Regions from separate parts of the Paraburkholderia strydomiana genome, predicted to be linked through region 1. Evidence: predicted binding sites of a transcription regulator. Region 1 holds the regulator's gene; the other holds the start of a gene.
What was found. Region 1 encodes LexA, which represses DNA repair genes until DNA is damaged. Its sites were predicted from a motif close to ACTGTATNNNNATACAGT; they were not measured.
Positions count from the first base shown of each region.

Region 2: a site for LexA is predicted at 3,052-3,069, ahead of recA (recombinase RecA). Genes of this name have one in related genera too.

Region 1 is NZ_JAVDVL010000005.1:212,774-223,305, forward strand. It holds gene J2W46_RS16070 (hypothetical protein) at 1-308, shown strand, start outside; gene J2W46_RS16075 (ABC transporter permease) at 417-1,244, opposite strand; gene nodI (nodulation factor ABC transporter ATP-binding protein NodI) at 1,273-2,187, opposite strand; gene J2W46_RS16085 (universal stress protein) at 2,464-2,928, shown strand; gene J2W46_RS16090 (DUF2939 domain-containing protein) at 3,108-3,809, opposite strand; gene J2W46_RS16095 (hypothetical protein) at 3,920-4,288, opposite strand; gene lexA (transcriptional repressor LexA) at 4,396-5,046, opposite strand; gene J2W46_RS16105 (sulfate ABC transporter substrate-binding protein) at 5,353-6,402, shown strand; gene cysT (sulfate ABC transporter permease subunit CysT) at 6,553-7,449, shown strand; gene cysW (sulfate ABC transporter permease subunit CysW) at 7,446-8,480, shown strand; gene J2W46_RS16120 (sulfate/molybdate ABC transporter ATP-binding protein) at 8,480-9,538, shown strand; gene J2W46_RS16125 (CysB family HTH-type transcriptional regulator) at 9,619-10,532, shown strand, end outside.
Region 2 is NZ_JAVDVL010000002.1:668,803-679,334, reverse strand. It holds gene J2W46_RS08680 (MFS transporter) at 1-350, opposite strand, end outside; gene J2W46_RS08675 (sensor histidine kinase) at 569-2,116, opposite strand; gene J2W46_RS08670 (response regulator transcription factor) at 2,126-2,914, opposite strand; gene recA (recombinase RecA) at 3,151-4,227, shown strand; gene recX (recombination regulator RecX) at 4,235-4,993, shown strand; gene J2W46_RS08655 (DUF2889 domain-containing protein) at 5,150-5,887, shown strand; gene sucC (ADP-forming succinate--CoA ligase subunit beta) at 5,884-7,053, shown strand; gene sucD (succinate--CoA ligase subunit alpha) at 7,180-8,061, shown strand; gene J2W46_RS08640 (TerC family protein) at 8,207-8,917, shown strand; gene J2W46_RS08635 (pilin) at 9,016-9,639, shown strand; gene J2W46_RS08630 (PglL family O-oligosaccharyltransferase) at 9,772-10,532, shown strand, end outside.

The DNA.
Region 1 (10,532 bases):
TGATCGTTGATGCTTCGGCGACGATCGGCGTCGAAGCATTCACACTGATTCCGGACGGCGACAAGATTTACGATCCGGCCGACGGTCTCTGGCCGCAAGAACTGCAGATTTCGCTCGACGGTCCGGTCGAGGACGCCGATCCGGACGAGATCCGCACCGTGCGGCTGATTGCCGACGATCCGGGCACGATGTTCCGGGTGGAATGGCAGCGTGCCGATGGCAAGATCGGCCGTCACGAAGGCGGCCCGTTTGCAACAGTCGCGTTCATCTCGGACGTCGACATTCCCTGGACCGACGAAGAGGACTGAGCTCGCGTCCGTGCAGCAAATTCATTCGTGGGCGCTGACCTATCGGGTCAGCCGCCCTCGAATTGTCCGCACCTCTCTGCCGCGCGGCACGAGTTACTTCAGCACGAGTTACTTCATCATCCGGCGCCGAAACAGCACGGCGGCGACGATAAACCCTCCTACCGCATAGCCCGCCAGCACGGCCGCGTGCCACAGGGCGTTGTCGAGCGGGCGACCAAGCATCGCAGGCCGTATCAGATCGACCGCGTGCGCCAGCGGCAGGACCTCGGCCGCACCACGCGCGGCGGCAGGCAACTGCGAGATCGGGAAGAACACGCCGGAGAGCAACAGCATCGGCGTCAACACTAGCGTTTGATAAAACATGAAAAAGTCGTACGACGGCGCGAGCGCGGTCACGACCATCGCGACACTTGCGAACGCGAGGCCGGTCAGCACGATCACGGGCAACGCGAGCAGCACCGACGGAAAACTGGCGTAGCCGAGCGCGCCCGCCACCAGCATGATCGCGGCGCCCGACAACACCGACTTGCTGGCCGCCCAGATCACTTCGCCAAGCACGATATCGCCGAGCGTCAACGGCGTGTGCATGATTGCTTCCCACGTGCGCTGCACGTGCATGCGCGAGAAGCCCGAATACATCGACTCGAAGCTCGCGGACATCATGACGCTCGACGCAACGGTGCCCGCTGCTAGGAAGGCGATATACGACACGCCGTCGACGCGGCCCACCATCAGCCCGAGACCGAAGCCGAGGCCGAACAGGTAGATCATCGGATCGGCGAGATTACCGAACATGGAGGCGAGCGCAAGCTTCTTCCACACAAGGTAGTTGCGGCGCCACACTGCGATCCAGTTGACCGCGTTCGCGGGCAACGCGGCGAAAGGGGCCTGCATGGGTGGCGTGGCTTCGTTGCTTCGATAAGTGCGTGCATCCATTGCGTGTCTCGTGCAGTGTCGATGGAAGTCAGTCCTGCATCTCGCGGCCCGTGAGACGCAGGAACACATCCTCGAGATTCGCCGGGCGGTGCAGATAGCGCAGGTCCGCTCGCTGCTTCAGTCGCGCATGCACTGGCCCGGCGTCGTTCACATAACAGAAGAGCGTCTCACCGCTGATCTCGGTTCGCTGTGCGAGCGGCGCAAGCTCATCGCGTAATGCGAACGGATCGGGGCCGAAAATCTCGATGACGTCGCAGCCGATTTCCGACTCGATCAGCTCCCTTGGCGCGCCTTCCGCAATCTTGCGTCCTTCTTCGATCACGCACAGCCGGTCGCATAGCCGCTCGGCTTCTTCCATGAAGTGGGTGGTCAACAAGATCGTCTTGCCACGCGCGAGCAGCGAGCGCAGTCGCTCCCAGATGAGATGCCGTGCCTGCGGGTCGAGGCCGGTAGTCGGCTCGTCCATGATCAGCACGTCTGGATCGTTGACGAGCGCCCGCGCGAGCGTGAGGCGCCGCTTCATGCCGCCCGACAGTTCGCTCACGCGCGCGTCGGCCTTGCTCTCCAGCCGCGCGAATTCCAGCAGCGACGGCACCATCGCGCGGCATTGCGCGGCGCTCAAGCCGAAGTAGCGGCCGAACACCAGCAGATTTTCGCGGACGGTAAAGTCGGGATCGAGGTTATCGAACTGCGGCACCACGCCCACGCGCGCCCGCGCGATGCGCGCCCGGCCGGGAATCGGCTCGCCGCACAGGCGGATCGAGCCGGCGTCCGGCGTGGCAATGCCGAGCAGCATGCGCAATGTGGTGGTCTTGCCGGCGCCGTTCGGTCCGAGCAGGCCGAAACACTCACCGACGTCGACATGAAACGACAGTCCGTCGACAACTTTCTTTTCGCCGTAACTTTTTTCAACCTGCTGGAAGTCGATAGCGGTGTCGGGCATGGATAGGGATCGAGGCTCAGGCAAAAGAGGCGAATCGACGGGAAGGCTGCTCATTCTAGGTCATCAGCCGGGAAATGGCGGTTTAAGGAGCGCCCCGCGCTGTGGGTTCTTGCACTGCCGCAAAGGCGTCGCCGGCGTTGTCCTCACCGAGTGTGCCTCGTATGCACAAGGCCGGGGCGTGCAGCAATCGCACTTAGCGTTTTCCATCCCTTGCAAGCTGAATTGCGGCGCACCATGATTGATTCAGACCGCGCTTTTGCGGAAAGGGGGAGAACGATGGCGAGCTACCAGAAAATCCTGCTGTGCTACGACGGCTCGCGCGAAGGCCGCAAGGCTCTGCGTTGCGGCGCCGACCTTGCGCTGGATCTGAAGGCGCAAACGCATCTGCTTTCGGTGGTGGACATGCGCTCGAGCATTGCGCAAAGCGCGGGCCTGCTGACGGACGTCGCGTGCGGAAGCTTCGAAAAGACCGCGCGGGACATCCTGCAAGAGGGCGTGGACTGGCTGACTGAGCGCGGTGTCAACGCGCAGGGTCACTTTGCGTTCGGCCATCCGATCGACGAGATCGCCAATCTTGCCAACGAGTTGCACGTTGACCTCGTGGTGGTGGGCCACCGTTGCCGCACGGGCTTGTCCCGATGGTGGATGGGTGCCGGCAACACACCGCTGCTCGACCGGGTGTCATGCAGCATTCTGGTCGCGTGCTCTTCAGCGCATGAGCAGCAGCAGGAAGCGGCCTGACGATGCGGTTCGGGTGCACGGCCACCCGCGCCAGGCGTGCAGCCTTCGTGCGGGTGGGTGCTCGTGAGCTTTGGTCCGGATGAACGCGGAGGACGGAGTAGCGGGCGGCGCATGCATTACGAGTGCATTGCGTCAGATCGGCCGCGTGCGCGTTCGATGTGTCAAGCCGCGCCTGGCGCTCACTCGTTCAGATTGACCGCCGCCAGCTTCCACGTGAAAAGACCCTCGCGCATGAAGATGGCGGAGTAACGCGCGTCCCCCGCACCGTGCTGGTATGTGACGGCGAACTCGTTGATGCCGCGATAGCCGGCCGTGGTTTGCGGCGGTTGCGGCGGTTGCGGAGGTTGCGGTGACGTGGGCCTGCTAACCGCGTTGCCGCTCGGATCACCCGTAGCGCCGCCGGGCGTGCTGCTGTCCGCGCCGGACGATCCGGGGGCGGGCGCATTGGCAGCGGGCGGATTGCCGGTGACCGGCGCGGCGTTGGGCCGCTCACCCGGCTCGCCGCGCGGCGGCATGCCGTTCAAAAGCGCAGCCACGCCGTCGGGTGTTGCATACGCGTCGACGAGCGGGCCGATCAACGCGACGCCAATCATCGCGCCGATCGCAGCCAACGGATTGCCGTTTCCGTGTGAGTCCAGCCGCCGCGTCAGCAAGCCGGTGACTTGCTGCTTCAGGCTCTCGCGCAACGCGGGAAAATCGACATACCGATTCACCGTCTGCGCGTCACGTGCGTCGGCGGCGCGTTTGAGGTTGTTGAGCGCGATATACGGGGAGGCATAAGCGAAGCCCAACGCCGCGATCAGCGCGATCACGATCAACGTGACGGTAAGCGTGACTGCAAGCGGACGGGCGCTGCGCTTCCTGGGTGTTGAAACTGCCATCGAGCGGAAATCTCCATCAGGTGTGATCTAACGTGGACCGCAACCGCGCTGAAACGATCCGTGCGCTGCCACAAACCATGTGAGCGACGCGCCCCACACCTCACAACTCATCAGGACTCGAAGACCGCTCCGTGGACGTTGGTTTCCTCGGCGATGCAACGGTCAATCATGCGGCACACCGCGTCTACAGTGCCGACCATGATGAGCCGCGACGGCCCGTGGTACACGCGCACCGGCGCACGGCGCTCCGGCTCGGCAGTATTGAGCCCCGAGTTCAGCGACACGCGGGCGAATGCGGGCAGTGACGACGGCAATGAAGACGGCAACGCGGCCTGCCGGTCGGACCCACGAGCGGGCGAGTCGAACAGCGACGCGGTAGCGGCCGTGGACGCTTCGATCAGTGAGCAAGGTACCAGCTTGCGCAGATGGCGCAGACGGCCGAACTGGCGAAACGGCAACAGGCGGGCAAGGCGTTCCATGAGTCTCTCCGGGCGATTCAACATGAGTACTGCTTTAGTCGGTGAGCAGGCGAACGGTTGGCTAATGACGCACTGAGCTTGTCGCTCATTAAGCCAAACCGTTGCTGTCAGAATTCGCCCGGGCGGATCAGCCCGACAGCGATGCCTTCCAGCGCGAAATCCGCGCTGCCTGTCTCAACGAAGATGTTCTCGTAATCGGGGTTCTCGGCAATCAACTCGATACCGTTCGCGCGGCGCTTAAGGCGCTTGACCGTGACGTCGTCGCCAAGCCGCGCAATGATGATCTGGCCGTCTTTGGCCTCGCTTCTTTTCTGCACCGCAAGCAGATCGCCGTCGAAGATACCCGCGTCGCGCATGGACAGCCCGCGCACCTTGAGCAGGTAGTCGGGCTTGCTCGAGAAGAGCGCCGGGTCGCACGCATAGTGTTGGGCGATATGTTCCTGCGCGAGGATCGGGCTACCGGCGGCAACCCGGCCGATAAGCGGCAGCGACAGCTGCATGATGCTGGCGTGCGGCAACGTGAACTGATGCGGCGCCTCGTCCGGGCCAGCAAGCAGGCGAATGCCGCGCGACGCGCCGGCCGCGAGTTCGATCACGCCCTTGCGTGCAAGCGCCCGCAGATGCTCTTCAGCCGAATTGGCCGAGCTGAAACCCAGTTCGGCGGCGATTTCCGCGCGAGTGGGCGGAAATCCGGTGCGCTCTATGGCCCGGCGAATCAGATCGAAAACCTGCTGCTGTCGTGCGGTGAGTTTGGTCATGGCGCCACTGTATGGATGAACAGGTGCCTGTATTTTTATACAGTATCCGGCGCAATTCAAGCTTTACTTTAAGTTTGCGGCTCGACCCCTCGCTGCAACGTCGTAAATCGACGTCAAGACATCCGTTTTCATGCCGCAACGCCTTATCTGGCTGTCATTACCACTTTTGCGTATTAAAAAATGAATAAACATTATTTTTAATGATGAAAGCCCCCGGATAGACTGGCCTCCAGTCGCTCATGTGCACGTGACCCGACGCAAAACAACACACGCTGTTTCAGCGCACCAACACGCGGAGAACTTGGCATGAACAATCACGAAGCGGGCCGGGCAGGCAGGAGCCGAAAACTTATCGCAGCGCTCGCGTTCGGCGCGGCAGCCGCGCTTGGCGTCCTTGGCGCGGCGGGCCAGGCGCAAGCCGCCGACACGACGCTGCTCAATGTGTCCTACGACCCCACTCGCGAGCTTTACCAGGATGTGAACCAGGCTTTCGCCAAAGAATGGAAGGCGAAGACCGGCGAGACCGTCACCTTCAAGCAGTCGCACGGCGGCTCGGGTGCTCAGGCGCGCTCGGTGCTCGACGGCTTGCAGGCCGACGTCGTGACGCTCGCGCTCGCTTATGACATCGACGCCATCGCGAACAAGGGTTTGATCGATAAAGGCTGGCAGAAGCGCTTGCCCGACAACGCGTCGCCGTACACGTCGACGATCGTGTTTCTGGTGCGCAAGGGCAATCCCAAGCACATCAAGGATTGGGACGATCTGACCAAACCCGGCGTGTCGATCGTGACGCCGAATCCGAAGACCTCGGGCGGCGCGCGCTGGAACTATCTCGCGGCATGGGCGTATGCAGCGCATCAGCCGGGCGGCAATGACCAGAAGGCCAAGGAGTTTGTCGGCAAGCTGTACAAGAATGCCGGCGTGCTCGATTCCGGAGCGCGCGGCGCGACCACCAGCTTCGTGCAACGCGGCATCGGCGACGTGCTGATTGCGTGGGAAAACGAGGCGTTCCTGTCGCTGAAGGAATTCGGTCCGGACAAGTTCGAAATCGTCGTGCCGTCCGTGAGCATTCTGGCCGAGCCGCCGGTAGCCGTGGTGGATAAGGTCGTCGACAAGCATGGCACGCGCAAGCTGGCCGAAGCGTATCTGAACTTCCTGTACAGCGAGCAGGGCCAGGAAATCGCCGCGAAGAACTTCTACCGTCCGCGTTCGAACAAGGTTCCGGCCGAACTGACCTCGAAGTTTCCGAAGCTGAAGCTGTACACGGTCGACGATTCGTTCGGCGGCTGGGCCAACGCGCAGAAGACGCACTTTGCCGACGGCGGCGTGTTCGATTCGATCTACCAGCCTCAGTAACACCGCCCAGGTCCGCGCTGCGGCAGGCGCGAACCGAGGCAACGCGACGCGCCACGGCGCGTCACTTTCCGGAGCGCGCCGCTGGCGCGCTTTTGGCCGATCAGGACCAGGCGGCCGGCAACACGAGCATCAACCGAAAGAGTATCGAGCATGACCACGTTGACCTTCCGCAAACCAAGCGCCTTGCCCGGTTTCGGCCTGACACTCGGCATCACGGTGGCTTATCTGAGCCTCGTGGTGCTGATTCCGCTCGCGGCGACTTTTCTGAAGACAGCCACCCTCGACTGGAGTCAGTTCGTGCGCGCCGTCAGCTCGCCGCGCGTGCTGGCCTCGTACCGGCTGACGTTCTTCTCCGCGCTCGGCGGCGCACTGATCAACGCGGTGTTCGGCTTTCTGGTCGCATGGGTGCTCGTGCGGTACAGGTTTCCGTTCAAGCGCATCGTCGACGCCGTAGTCGATCTGCCGTTCGCACTGCCCACGTCGGTGGCCGGCATTTCGCTCGCGGCCGTGTACGCGGGCAACGGCTGGATTGGACAGTTCCTGGAGCCGCTCGGTCTGAAGGTCGCCTTTACGCCGGTGGGCGTGCTCGTCGCGCTGACCTTTATCGGTTTGCCGTTCGTCGTGCGCACGGTGCAGCCGGTGCTCGAAGAGTTCGAGCGCGAGCAGGAAGAGGCTGCCGCTTGCCTCGGCGCATCGCGCTGGCTGACGTTTCGCCGCGTGGTGTTGCCGGCCGTGTTGCCGGCGCTGTTGACGGGCTTTGCGCTCGCCTTCGCGCGCGCACTCGGCGAATACGGCTCGGTCATTTTCATTGCAGGCAATGTGCCGATGAAGTCGGAAATCACATCGCTGCTCATCATCACGAAGCTCGAGCAGTATGACTACGCCGGCGCGACGGCGCTTGCCGTCGTGATGCTCGTCGTCTCGTTCCTGATGCTGCTTTTCATCAATACGCTGCAGTGGTATCTGCAGCGCCGCACGAGCCGCGGCAACGCAGGTCCGGCGCCCAGCGCCGCGAGCGTTGCAAGCATTGGCGGAGGTGCGCAATGAGCCGCCATTCAGCAGGTCACGTCGATAACGCCGACGGCGTCACGCCGCACGCCGTGGCTCCGCGCGCGCCACTGAACATTGCGCGCCGGCCCGATCCGGTCACCGAACCGCCGCTTGTCCGCTGGATTCTGACCGGCATTGCGCTGCTGTTTCTTGGGCTCTTTCTCGTCGTGCCGCTCGTCGCCGTGTTTTATCAGGCGTTGAACAAGGGGCTTGGTTTTTATCTGGAGTCGCTCGCCGATCCGGATGCGCTGGCGGCCATCAAGCTGACGGCAATCACAGCGGGAATCGCCGTGCCGCTCAATCTGGTGTTCGGCCTCGCGGCTTCGTGGTGCATCGCGAAGTTCGAGTTTCGCGGCAAGGCGCTCCTCACCACGCTGATCGATCTGCCGTTCTCGGTCTCGCCCGTGATCTCGGGTCTCATCTACGTGTTGATGTTCGGCGCGCAAGGATGGTTCGGTCCGTGGCTGCAAGCGCATAACGTGCAGATCATCTTCGCCGTGCCCGGCATTGTGCTCGCAACGATCTTCGTGACGTTCCCGTTCGTCGCGCGCGAACTGATCCCGCTGATGCAGGCGCAAGGCAACGACGAAGAGGAAGCCGCGCATGTGCTCGGCGCGTCCGGCTGGCAGATCTTTCGCCGCGTCACGCTGCCCAATGTGAAATGGGGCCTGCTGTACGGCGTGATTCTGTGCAACGCCCGCGCGATGGGCGAGTTCGGCGCGGTGTCGGTCGTATCGGGCCATATTCGCGGCCAGACGGACACCATGCCGCTGCACGTCGAAATTCTCTACAACGAATACAACTTCTCGGCGGCGTTCGCCGTGGCGTCGGTGCTGGCCTTGCTCGCACTCGTGACGCTCGCACTGAAACTGCTCGCCGAGCGTCATATGTCGGCGGAACTGTCGGACGCCCGCGACGTGCCGGCGCACGCCGGACCCGTCACGCTGCCGTCCGCTTTGCCGTCGACCGCGCAGTCGCTGAACATGCAATCTTCGCAGCAACACCCGCTCAAGCAAGGAGAGCTGTAATGGGTATCACCGTACGTAACCTGCAGAAGCGCTTCGGCGATTTCGTCGCGCTCGATAACGTTTCGCTCGATTTTCCGCCGGGCGAACTGGTTGCGCTGCTCGGGCCCTCGGGGTGCGGCAAGACCACGTTGCTGCGCGTGATCGCGGGCCTTGAGTATGCGGACGGCGGGCAGGTCGTCCTGCAGGGCCAGGACGTCGCGACTGTCGGCGCGCGTGAGCGCGAAGTGGGTTTCGTGTTCCAGCACTACGCGCTGTTCCGTCATATGACGGTGTTCGAGAACGTGGCGTTCGGGCTGCGAGTGAAGCCGAGGAAGGAGCGCCCGTCGGAAGCGGTGATTCGCGAGAAGGTGCATGAGTTGCTCAAGCTCGTGCAACTCGACTGGCTCGCGCAGCGCTATCCGTCGGAATTGTCGGGCGGGCAGCGGCAGCGTATCGCGCTCGCTCGCGCGCTTGCCGTCGAGCCGAAAGTGCTGCTGCTCGACGAACCGTTCGGCGCGCTCGATGCCAAGGTCCGCAAGGAATTGCGCAGCTGGCTGCGGCGTCTGCACGACGATCTGCATATCTCGACGATTTTCGTCACGCACGATCAGGAAGAGGCGCTCGAAGTGGCGGATCGTATCGTCGTGCTCAATCGTGGACACGTGGAGCAGGTGGGCAGTCCGCAGGACGTGTACGACCATCCGCAAACGTCGTTTGTGTATGAGTTTCTCGGCGCGGCGAACCGCCTGCACGGCAACGTCGACGCGAGCGGATTCGTGGTGGACGGCGCGGCGTTGCCGGTCGCCATCAGCACCGACTTCAGCGGTCCGGCTTTCGCTTATGTACGTCCGCACGACTTGCAGTTGTATCCGCAGTCGGCGGGGCACCGCGAGGGTATCGTCGTCGATGTGCGGCGCGTCGTGACACTGGGCGGCTCCGTGCGGGTCGAACTCGCGGGCCGCGAGGGCAATCTGCTCGAAGCCGAACTCGATCGGGAAGCATGGCGCGAGTTGCGTCTCTCGATCGGCGACGGCGTGACGGCGGTGCCGCGCGCGCTGCGGGTCTTCCCGGCGCAATGAGCGCATGACCCGATGCGACCCAACGCGAATGAACTGAATAACTCGAACAACTCAACTCTCGCTGAACCGGACACTTCAAGATGAACTTCCAGCAATTGCGCTTCGTGCGCGAGGCCGTGCGTCAGAACATGAACCTGACCGAAGTGGCGAACGTGCTCTACACGTCGCAGTCGGGCGTGTCGAAACAGATCAAGGATCTCGAGGACGAACTCGGCGTCGACATTTTCATTCGACGCGGAAAGCGGCTCACGGGTCTCACGGAGCCGGGCAAGGCGGTGCATCAACTGATCGAGCGGATGCTGCTGGACGCGGAGAATTTGCGCCGCGTCGCGCGTCAGTACGCGGACCAGGACAGTGGCCATCTGGTGGTCGCGACCACGCACACGCAGGCACGCTACGCGCTGCCGAAGGTGATCCGTCAATTCACCGAGGTTTTTCCGAAGGTGCATCTGGCGCTGCGCCAGGGCAGTCCGCAACAGATCGCGCAGATGATCATCAACGGCGAGGCGGATATCGGCATCTCGACGGAAGCGCTCGACCGTTTCCCCGACATCGTCACGTTTCCATGCTATTCGTGGCATCACGTCGTGGTCGTGCCGAAGGATCATCCGCTCGTCGGCCGCCCCAATCTGACGCTGGACGAAATCGCCGAATTCCCGATCGTCACGTATGACCAGGACTTCACGGGCCGCTCGCATATCGACCAGGCGTTCGCGAAAGCGGGGGCGCTGCCCGACGTGGTGCTGACCGCGATCGACGCCGACGTGATCAAGACGTATGTGGAGCTCGGCATGGGTATCGGCGTGGTCGCGGCAATGGCCTACGACCCGAAGCGCGACAGCGAACTGGTCGCGCTCGACACGCAGCACCTGTTCGAGGCGAGCACGACGCGGGTCGGCTTGCGCAAGGGCGCGTTTTTGCGCGCCTATGCGTACCGGTTGATCGAGATGTTCGCACCGCAACTGACCGAGGCGGAAATCGCCGCGCAGTTGCG
Region 2 (10,532 bases), on a different contig from region 1:
CCGATCGCCGCATAGCCGGGCAGGAAGCCGACCAGGAAGGTCGACAGACCCATGATCACGATCGTGACAAGGAACGTGTACTTGCGGCCGACCATATCGCCGAGCCGTCCGAACACCACCGCACCGAACGGCCGGACTGCGAAGCCCGCGGCGAAACTGAGCAGCGTGAAGATGAAGCCCGCAGTCGGATTGACGCCTGAGAAAAAGCTCTTGCTGATGAAGGCCGCGAGCGAACCGGCCAGATAGAAGTCGTACCACTCGAAAACCGTACCTAGCGACGATGCGAAGATCACCCGCTTCTCATCGCGCGTCATGGGCACGGGCGAAATGTGTCCGCCAACGGTAGCCATATGTCGTCTCCAATATTGATATGCACGCGGTGCGCCGGCCCGCGGCGTTCCCGTGTAACCGATTATTGGAGTGAAAACTTACGGCCTTCTGACATGAAGGGCTGCTGCCGCAGCTTTTGATGCGCCGGCGGAATGTCGTGAACATCCGTCAACTGGCATGCAACGTCGCCTCGCGTGGCATGAACGCCGCCTATCTCGCTATCTGGCGCCCGTCGCGGTCAGTTCGCGTTAGGGTAAGTCCTGCCCCGTTCCAGCACATGCAAACTGACACGTACGAGCGTGCCTGCGAGCCGCGGAGAGTTCTGATAGATGTTGTCGTCGATAGTCAGCTCGCCGCCGTGCATCGTCGCAATCTCGCGAACGATCGCAAGCCCGAGGCCACTGCCGTCGCCCTCACGGCCGAGAATCCGGTAGAACCGTTCGATCACTCGCGAACGTTCGGCCACTGGAATGCCGAGGCCTGTATCTTCCACTTCCAGATGCACGAGCCGAGCGGCTTTCTCGTGTCTCACCCTGACCGTGATGCGGCCGCCCGCCGGCGTGTAGCGAATGGCGTTGTCGATGAGATTCGACAACATTTCGCGCAGCATGACGGGATTGCCTTCGACTTCGACGGGCTCGTCCGGCGCTTCGTAGCCGAGATCCATCTGTTTGGCGAACGCGGCCTGCACCCAGTCGCGCACGGCGTTGCGGGCCACTTCTGTCACTTCCACCGGCGTGAAAATCTGTCCGGACATGCGGTTTTCCGCGCGAGCGAGCGCCAGCAACTGCGTGACGAGGCGGGCCGCGTGTTCCGAACTCGTCGCGATCTGCTCGAGCGAGCGGTGCACTTCCGCCGACGCGTCCTGCCGCAACGCCAGCTCCGCCTGGGTCCGCAGGCCGGCAAGCGGCGTTTTCATCTGATGCGCGGCGTCGGCGATGAAGCGCTTCTGCAATTCCATGTTCTGTTCGAGGCGCGTCAGCAGATCGTTGAACGACGTGACGAGGGGCTCGATTTCCGGAGGCGCGCGACGCGCTTCCAGCGGCGACAGATCGTCGGGGCGCCGCGCGCGGATATGCGCCTGCAATGCGTGCAGCGGCGCGAGACCACGCGACAGGCCGAACCACACGAGCAGGATGGCGAGCGGCAGGATCACGAACTGCGGCAGGATCACGCCTTTGATGATGTCGTTGGCAAGCTGACTGCGTTTGTCGAGCGTCTCGGCGACCTGAACGAGCACGGGCTCAGCGCCGGGCGTCTGCGGAAACTCGACCGTCGTATAGGCCACGCGGATGTCGTTGCCGCGCAGCATGTCGTCGCGAAATGCGACGAGCCCCGGTTGCGGCCGGTCTTCTTCGTGCGGCAGCGGCATGTCGCGCTCGCCGGCCACCAGTTCGCCTCGCGTGCCGAGCACTTGATAGAAAACACTGTCGACGTTGTCCGTGCGTAAAAAGTCGCGTGTGGAGTCGGGCAGCGTCAGTTCGGCCACGCCGTTGACCGGGTGGATCTGGCGCGCGAGCACATAGGCGTCGGTTTCGAGCGCGCGGTCGAACGGTCCGTTCGCGATCGACTTGGCGACCAGATAAGTCACCGCGAGACTCATCGGCCACAGCAACAACAGCGGCGCGAGCATCCAGTCGAGAATTTCACCGAATAGCGAGCGCGGGCGGGCCTCGGCGGCGGCTTCGGTTTCGTCGGGCGGAGCGAACGGATTGGCGTAGCGCTCGTCGCGCGCCTCGTCGAGATCCGCCGCGCGGGCCGTCGCGCGATCGGCGCGTGCGGACATGGGTGTGCTCTATTTGTAGTGGTGGCTCGCCGGCATCCCGTCTGACTGCGGCGATGAAGGCGAAGAAGGCGGCTCGGGTTCGGGCTCAGCGGGCGCCGACGCGGCGGCGTTCGTACTGAGGTTTGCGGGCGCGACCGCCTTCTCGAGACAGTAACCGAGCCCGCGCACGGTAATGATGCGCACACCGCTCGGCTCGATTTTCTTGCGCAGCCGGTGCACGTATACCTCGATCGCGTTGTTGCTGACTTCCTCGCCCCATTCGCACAGATGATCGACGAGTTGCTCCTTCGAAACCAGACGCCCGATTCGCTGCAGCAGTACTTCGAGCAGTCCGAGCTCGCGCGCCGAAAGCTCGATCACCTGCTCGTTGATATAGGCGATCCGGCCCACCTGGTCGAAAGACAGCGAACCGTGCCGCACGACCGTCGGGCCGCCGCCCGCACCGCGCCGCGTCAGCGCGCGCACCCGCGCTTCGAGTTCGTTGAGCGCGAACGGCTTGGCCATGTAGTCGTCGGCGCCGAGATCGAGGCCTTTGACCCGTTCGTCGACGCTGTCCGCAGCGGTCAGGATCAGTACGGGCAGATTGGAGTTGCGAGCGCGCAGGCGGCGTAGCACCTCGAGTCCGGACATGCGCGGCAGGCCGAGATCGAGAATCAGCAGGTCGAAACTTTGCATGGACAGCGCCGTATCGGCCTCAACGCCGCTCTTCACGTGATCGACAGCATAGGCCGATTGGCGGAGTGATCGAACCAGACCGTCCGCGAGTATGCTGTCGTCTTCGGCAATCAGAATTCGCATGGTGCGCCAGCTCAAGGCTTGGCCGGCACCTCGGGTGTCCCCGCGGCGCACAGCGGTCTCCGAAAATTATTGTGGGTGGTTTGGGCAGCGCGGCGGTAAACATGCGCGTTCGCATGAGAATCGCGCTTGCCAAAACCACTGTTTTTTTATACAGTGTCTGGGTTTCGTGTGCTGTCCTTCAAAAGGTGGGCCGCACATCTGCCTCAGACGCCGTTCATCATAGCAAAGGACGATTCATGGAAGAAAGCAAGAAAGGCTCGGCTGGACTGACTGCTGAAAAGAGCAAGGCACTCGCTGCCGCCCTCGCGCAGATCGAAAAGCAGTTCGGCAAAGGGTCGGTCATGCGGCTCGGCGCAGGTGAGGTAGTCGAAGACATCCAGGTCGTTTCAACGGGATCGCTCGGCCTCGACATCGCACTTGGCGTCGGCGGTTTGCCGCGTGGCCGCGTGGTTGAAATTTACGGTCCGGAGTCGTCGGGTAAAACCACGTTGACGCTGCAAGTTATTGCTGAAATGCAAAAGCTGGGCGGCACGGCAGCGTTTATCGACGCGGAACACGCGCTGGATATCCAGTATGCGGGCAAGCTCGGCGTGAACGTGAACGACCTGCTGGTTTCGCAACCGGACACGGGTGAACAGGCGTTGGAAATTGCCGACGCACTGGTGCGTTCGGGCTCGATCGACATGATCGTGATCGACTCGGTCGCGGCGCTCGTGCCGAAGGCTGAAATCGAAGGCGAAATGGGCGATTCGCTGCCGGGCCTGCAAGCGCGTCTCATGTCGCAGGCGCTGCGCAAACTCACTGGCACGATCAAGCGCACGAATTGCCTCGTGATCTTCATCAACCAGATCCGCATGAAGATCGGCGTGATGTTCGGCAACCCGGAAACCACTACGGGTGGTAACGCGCTGAAGTTCTACGCGTCGGTGCGTCTGGATATTCGCCGCATTGGTTCGATCAAGAAGAACGACGAAGTGATCGGCAACGAAACGCGCGTGAAGGTGGTCAAGAACAAGGTGTCCCCACCGTTCCGCGAGGCGATTTTCGACATCCTGTATGGCGAGGGTATTTCGCGTCAGGGCGAAGTCATCGACTTGGGCGTGCAAGCCAAGATCGTCGACAAGGCCGGCGCGTGGTACAGCTATAACGGTGAGCGTATCGGCCAGGGTAAGGACAACGCGCGCGAATTCCTGCGCGAGAATCCGGACATCGCTCGTGAAATCGAGAACCGTATCCGCGAATCGCTCGGCGTGAATGCAATGGCTGAAGCGGTGACCGGCGCAGGCGCAGAAGTCGCGGGCGAAGAAGAGTAACCATTACGTGATACGCAAGGGCCGGCCACTGTCCGATAGCGGACGCAACGCGGGCGGCCCGCGTAATGACGAGAACGATTCGGTCGATCCGTCCGAATCGTTCGACGCGCATGATCGCGCTGCGGGCCGTGGCCCGCGGCGCGCCCAGTCTCACAAACCGCCTGCTAGCCCAAATTCCGCAGATTTCTCGGACCCATTCGAGACTGCAGGAAATGCCACGGCTACCGAGCCCACGTATAGCCGCTCACGTGACTCACGCCGAGCATCCGCCGACGCGAAGTCCGGGCAAAACGAAGCGAAAAAATCCCAGCGTCCCGCACGTTCGCTTAAGGGGCGCGCGCTCGGCTATCTGTCTCGTCGCGAATATAGCCGCAGCGAACTTGCACGTAAGCTGAAGCCGTTCGTCGAAGAGAACGACTCGCTCGATACGCTGCTTGATACGCTGGAAGCCGAGAACTGGCTGTCCGATTCGCGTTTCACCGAAAGTCTGATTCATCGCCGGTCGTCGCGAATGGGCACGAGCCGGATCGTCGGCGAATTGAAGCAGCATTCTGTCGACCAAACGCTAGTCGAAGAGGCGAGTGCCCAATTGCGCGAAACGGAGCTTGCGCGTGCCCAAGCGGTGTGGCGCAAGAAGTTCGGCGAACTTCCACAGACACCGGCCGAGCGCGCGAAGCAGGCGCGCTTTTTCGCATCGCGCGGTTTTTCGGGCGCCACGATCGGCAAAATCCTCAAAGGCATCGACGAAGAATGGAGCGGTGAATAGGCGCAAGCCGGGGAGTAGTCCGCGACCGCGCGCAGGATCGTCGAGCACGAAACCGGCTCTGGGCGGCCTGCAGGCCGTTTCGCCGCATTCGAGGCTGTCTCAAATACCCAGTATGCTAAAATTCACGCGTTTTCCAATTCGGCCTTTCCTTTCCGCATGCCGCTTTCCTCGCCAGTGCCCCGTCAATTGCGCCATCGCCGCGCAATCAGAGCGGAAGCTTTTGAGCGAGCCGATGGCCTGTGGGATGTGGAAGCGTGCTTGACCGACGAAAAGCCACGCGATGTGGCGCTTGCGTCGGGCGTCCGGCCCAATGGTCAACCGATCCATGAACTCTGGCTTCGCATCACCATCGATCGCAAGCTCAATGTCGTCGACGCCGAGGCGTCGTCCGACTGGGTGCCCTATCCCGGGCTATGCCAAGCCAGCAATCCTGCCTACCGTGCCCTCATCGGGCTCAATCTCCTTCACAACTTCCGTCGCGATGCTGCCCGTTTGCTGGCCGGCACGGCTGGTTGCACGCATCTCACCGAGTTGTGCGCGATCCTGCCGACCGCTGCTATCCAGGCGTTCGCCGGCGACGTGTGGGATACCGGTGACAAGGCGGCAGGCGCGAGCGCCAGTTCAGAAAATGAGTCGGCCGACGGTACCGCCGAACGTTTAAACGACAAACCGCCATTCCAGTTGGGACGCTGCCAGGCGCTGCGTTTCGACGGGGAGGCAGTGCAGAAGTTTTACCCGCGCTGGTATGGCTATGCGCCACGCCCAGCTGACCGCCCGGCATCGCCAGACAACGGGGCGGCCCGCCAAGAAGGCAGGGGCAATGCGCCCGGCATGTTGGACGGTAGCGGAAACGAAGTTCAATCCAACTCTCAGACTGAAGGGAATCACGCATGAAGATTCACGAGTACCAGGGTAAGGAAATCCTGCGGAAATTCGGCGTCGCGGTACCGCGCGGCAAGCCGGTCTTCTCGGTGGATGATGCGGTCAAGGCCGCGGAAGAGCTCGGCGGCCCGGTTTGGGTCGTGAAGGCTCAGATCCACGCGGGTGGCCGTGGCAAGGGTGGCGGCGTGAAGGTTGCCAAGTCGCTGGAACAGGTTCGCGAATACTCGAACCAGATCCTCGGCATGCAACTCGTCACGCACCAGACTGGTCCGGAAGGCCAGAAGGTGAATCGCCTGTTGATCGAAGAAGGCGCGGACATCAAGAAGGAACTGTATGTCGGCCTCGTGATCGATCGTGTTTCGCAGAAGATCGTCGTGATGGCATCGAGCGAAGGCGGCATGGACGTCGAAGAAGTCGCGGAAAAGACGCCCGAGCTGATCCACAAGGTTGCGGTCGATCCGTCGACGGGCCTGAAGGACGCCGAAGCTGACGACCTCGCGAAGAAAATCGGCGTGCCCGACGCATCGATCCCGCAAGCGCGCGCGATCCTGCAAGGCCTCTACAAGGCATTCTGGGAAACCGACGCATCGCTCGCCGAAATCAACCCGCTGATCCTGACGGGCGACGGCAAGGTCATCGCGCTCGACGCAAAGTTCAACTTCGATTCGAACGCACTGTTCCGTCATCCGGAAATCGTCGCGTATCGCGATCTGGACGAAGAAGATCCGGCTGAAGTCGAAGCGTCGAAGTTCGATCTGGCGTACATCTCGCTCGACGGCAACATCGGCTGTCTGGTGAACGGCGCGGGCCTCGCAATGGCAACGATGGACACCATCAAGCTGTTCGGCGGCGAACCGGCGAACTTCCTCGACGTGGGCGGTGGCGCCACGACGGAGAAGGTCACGGAAGCGTTCAAGATCATGCTGAAGAACCCGAACCTGACCGCGATTCTGGTCAACATCTTCGGCGGCATCATGCGCTGCGACGTGATCGCGGAAGGCGTGATCGCGGCGTCGAAGGCCGTGTCGCTGAAGGTGCCGCTCGTGGTCCGCATGAAGGGCACGAACGAAGACCTGGGCAAGAAGATGCTCGCTGAATCCGGTCTGCCGATCATCGCGGCTGACAGCATGGAAGAAGCGGCTCAGAAGGTCGTCGCGGCCGCTTCGGGCAAGGCGTAAGCCTAGTCCACAGCGCGTTTACCAGGATTAACCAGGATTACGAATGGCATCGCGCGAGCGACGCTGGCGGCGAACGTGTCGTCCAGTGGCGCTCCCGCGCGACGCCAAACGAACAGAGGTCAATACATGTCGATTCTGATTAACAAAGACACCAAGGTCATCACGCAGGGCATCACCGGCAAAACCGGTCAGTTCCACACGCGTGCTTGCCGTGAATACGCAAACGGCCGCGAAGCGTACGTTGCCGGCGTGAACCCGAAGCGTGCCGGTGAAGACTTCGAAGGCATTCCTATCTACGCGAGCGTCGCTGAAGCCAAGGCTGAAACGGGCGCGACCGTGTCGGTGATTTACGTGCCGCCGGCGGGCGCTGCTGCCGCAATCTGGGAAGCAGTCGAAGCCGACCTGGATCTCGCAATCTGTATCACGGAAGGCATTCCCGTGCGCGACATGATCGAGATCAAGGACCGCATGCGTCGCGAAAACCGCAAGACGCTGCTGCTCGGACCGAACTGCCCGGGCACGATCACGCCGGACGAGCTGAAGATCGGCATCATGCCGGGCCACATCCACCGCAAGGGCCGCATCGGCGTCGTGTCGCGTTCGGGCACGCTGACGTATGAAGCGGTTGGCCAGTTGACGGCGATCGGCCTTGGTCAGTCGTCGGCAGTCGGCATCGGCGGCGACCCGATCAACGGTCTGAAGCACATCGACGTCATGAAGATGTTCAACGACGATCCGGAAACGGACGCCGTCATCATGATCGGCGAGATCGGCGGTCCGGACGAAGCGAACGCGGCCGAGTGGATCAAGGGCAACATGAAGAAGCCGGTGGTCGGCTTTATCGCCGGTGTGACGGCGCCTCCGGGCAAGCGCATGGGCCACGCCGGCGCGCTGATCTCGGGCGGTGCCGATACGGCCGAAGCGAAGCTGGAAATCATGGACGCATGCGGCATCAAGGTCACGAAGAACCCGTCGGAAATGGCGCGTCTTCTGAAGGCCATGCTGTAAATCGAAACTGGCGCCCAGTTAGAGCGCCTTTTTTGATACGCTTACGAGATCCTTTCGTTAGCGTGCGGTTTCAAGAGCGGGGGAGTTAAACACTCCTCCGCTTTTTTATTGGCCGCGCTTCCCGTTCCCTTCTATTCTTTCGCTCATGTTCGAGTTCCTCGCCACGCTCCATTGGGGCGCAGTCATTCAGATCATCGTCATCGACATCCTGCTGGGTGGCGACAACGCCGTCGTGATCGCGCTTGCCTGTCGCAATCTGCCGCCAGCCCAGCGCACGAAGGGCGTGCTGTGGGGCACGGCGGGCGCCATCCTGTTGCGTGTCGTATTGATTGCGTTCGCGGTTGCGCTGCTCGACGTGCCGCTGCTGAAGTTCGCGGGGGGGCTGTTGCTGTTGTGGATCGGCGTTCGCCTGATGGCGCCGGCGCACGACGCGCACGAGAACGTGAAGCCCGCTGACAAGCTGATCTCGGCAATCAAGACGATCATCGTCGCGGATGCCGTCATGAGTCTCGACAACGTGATCGCCATTGCGGGCGCGGCCGAGGCCGCCGACCCGCAGCATCGCCTCGCGCTCGTGATTTTCGGGTTGGTGGTGAGCATTCCGTTGATCGTGTGGGGCAGCCAGTTGGTGCTGAAGCTGCTGGACCGTTTCCCGATCGTGATCACGCTCGGCGCCGCGTTGCTCGGGTGGATTGCGGGCGGGCTCATCATCAACGATCCGGCAGGCGACCGTTGGCCGGTCCTCGATACGCCGGTAGCCGAATATGGGATGAGCATTGCCGGTGCGCTGTTCGTCGTGATCCTCGGCTACCTGATCAAGCGCCGCAACGCCAATCGCGCGGCGGCTCAACATTAGCCATTCGGCCGACTGTGTGACACGAGCGTCGCTCGCTACGATGGAAGCGCCTGTTCCCGATCCGTGGGGCAGGCGTTTTTTGTTTCTGGAGCCTGCCGATGATCGTCACTTTGCCTTATTCCCCATATTCCCAGTCCGCGTTGATCTCCCAGTCGCGGCTCACGCGAGCACGCTGGTCGTCTACATTTGCGCGCGCGTGCCGGCGCCTCGGTCTCGGTTTTACGCTGATCGAACTGATGATCGTGCTCGCGATTGTCGGCGTGATCGCGGCCTACGCGATTCCCGCGTATCAGGACTATCTGGCGCGCAGCCGTGTCGGCGAGGGCTTGTCGCTTGCGGCGTCGGCGAGACTCGCCGTATCCGAAAACGCGGCGAGCGGCAACGCGTTTAGCGGCGGCTATGCGTCGCCGCCCGCGACGCGCAACGTCGAGTCCGTCCATGTCGACGACGACACGGGTCAGATCACCGTCGCCTTCACGACACGCGTGGCTCCGTCCGGCTCCAACACGATCACGCTCGTACCGTCGGTGCCCGACAACGTCGATGCACCCACCGCACGCGTCGCGCTGACAAAGGGTTCGGTGCAGGCAGGCGCCCTCGCGTGGGAATGCTTCGCTGGCGGTAAAACGGCGTCCTCTTTGCCCGCGCCGGGCGCGGGACCGAGTCCTGTCAACGCGCCTACGTTGTCGTCGAACCTTGCGCCGCCCGAGTGCCGCACGTAATGCAACGGACGGGCGCATGGCGGGCAGTTCGAGCGTAAATCGCTGATTTTCGGGATATTTCGGCTGGGCCGGCGCACAGCACAAGGATTTTTTTGTATAGTGCGCCGGTTGCTGACGCCCACCGCTTATTCGATGCCCACCCCATTCGCGCGCTACCTTTCTCTCGTTCTGTTGGCTCTCGCGTTGGTGCTGCCTTATGCAGTCGTCAACCATACCTATCCGATTCCGACGTTCTACGCGGAGTTCACCGCGCTCGCGCTGTACCTGTTGGTGGGCGCGGGCGTCGTCTTCCTGATCGCGAGTTCGCGGCCGCGTATCGGCTTTGCGTCCCCCGTCGTCGCACTCGTGCCGTTGCTGTTCGGCTTGCTGCTGGTCGCGCAGTCGGTGGTGTTGCCAGTCTCCCAGCCGTCGATGAACTGGCTCGGCGGCGGTTTCCTGCTCGCCGCTTTCATGGCGACACATGCGGGCTATGGCTTCGTACGCGCGAAGCTCAATGAGACGGCGCTTCGGTGGGCCGCCTCAGCGCTGGTCGTCGGCGGTCTTTACGCGGTGTTCTGCCAGGTCATTCAGCTGTTTCATCTCGAGGCACGAGTATCGCCGCTGGTCGTCGCGTACAACGTGACCGTCGAGCGTCGGCCGTTCGGCAACATGGCGCAGGCGAATCACCTCGCCACTTATATCGCGTTCGCGATGGCGGGCGCACTGTTTCTCGTCCAGACGCGCCGGATCGCCGTCGCCATCTGGGCATTGGTGTCGACGCTATTCGCAGTCGGACTCGCGCTGACCGTCTCGCGCGGACCGTGGCTGCAAATGGGCGTGATCGTGGTAGCCGGTTTCTGGATGGCGTTTGCGCAGACTCGCGCCGAGCCGCAATTGCGCCGCAGTCATCGTCA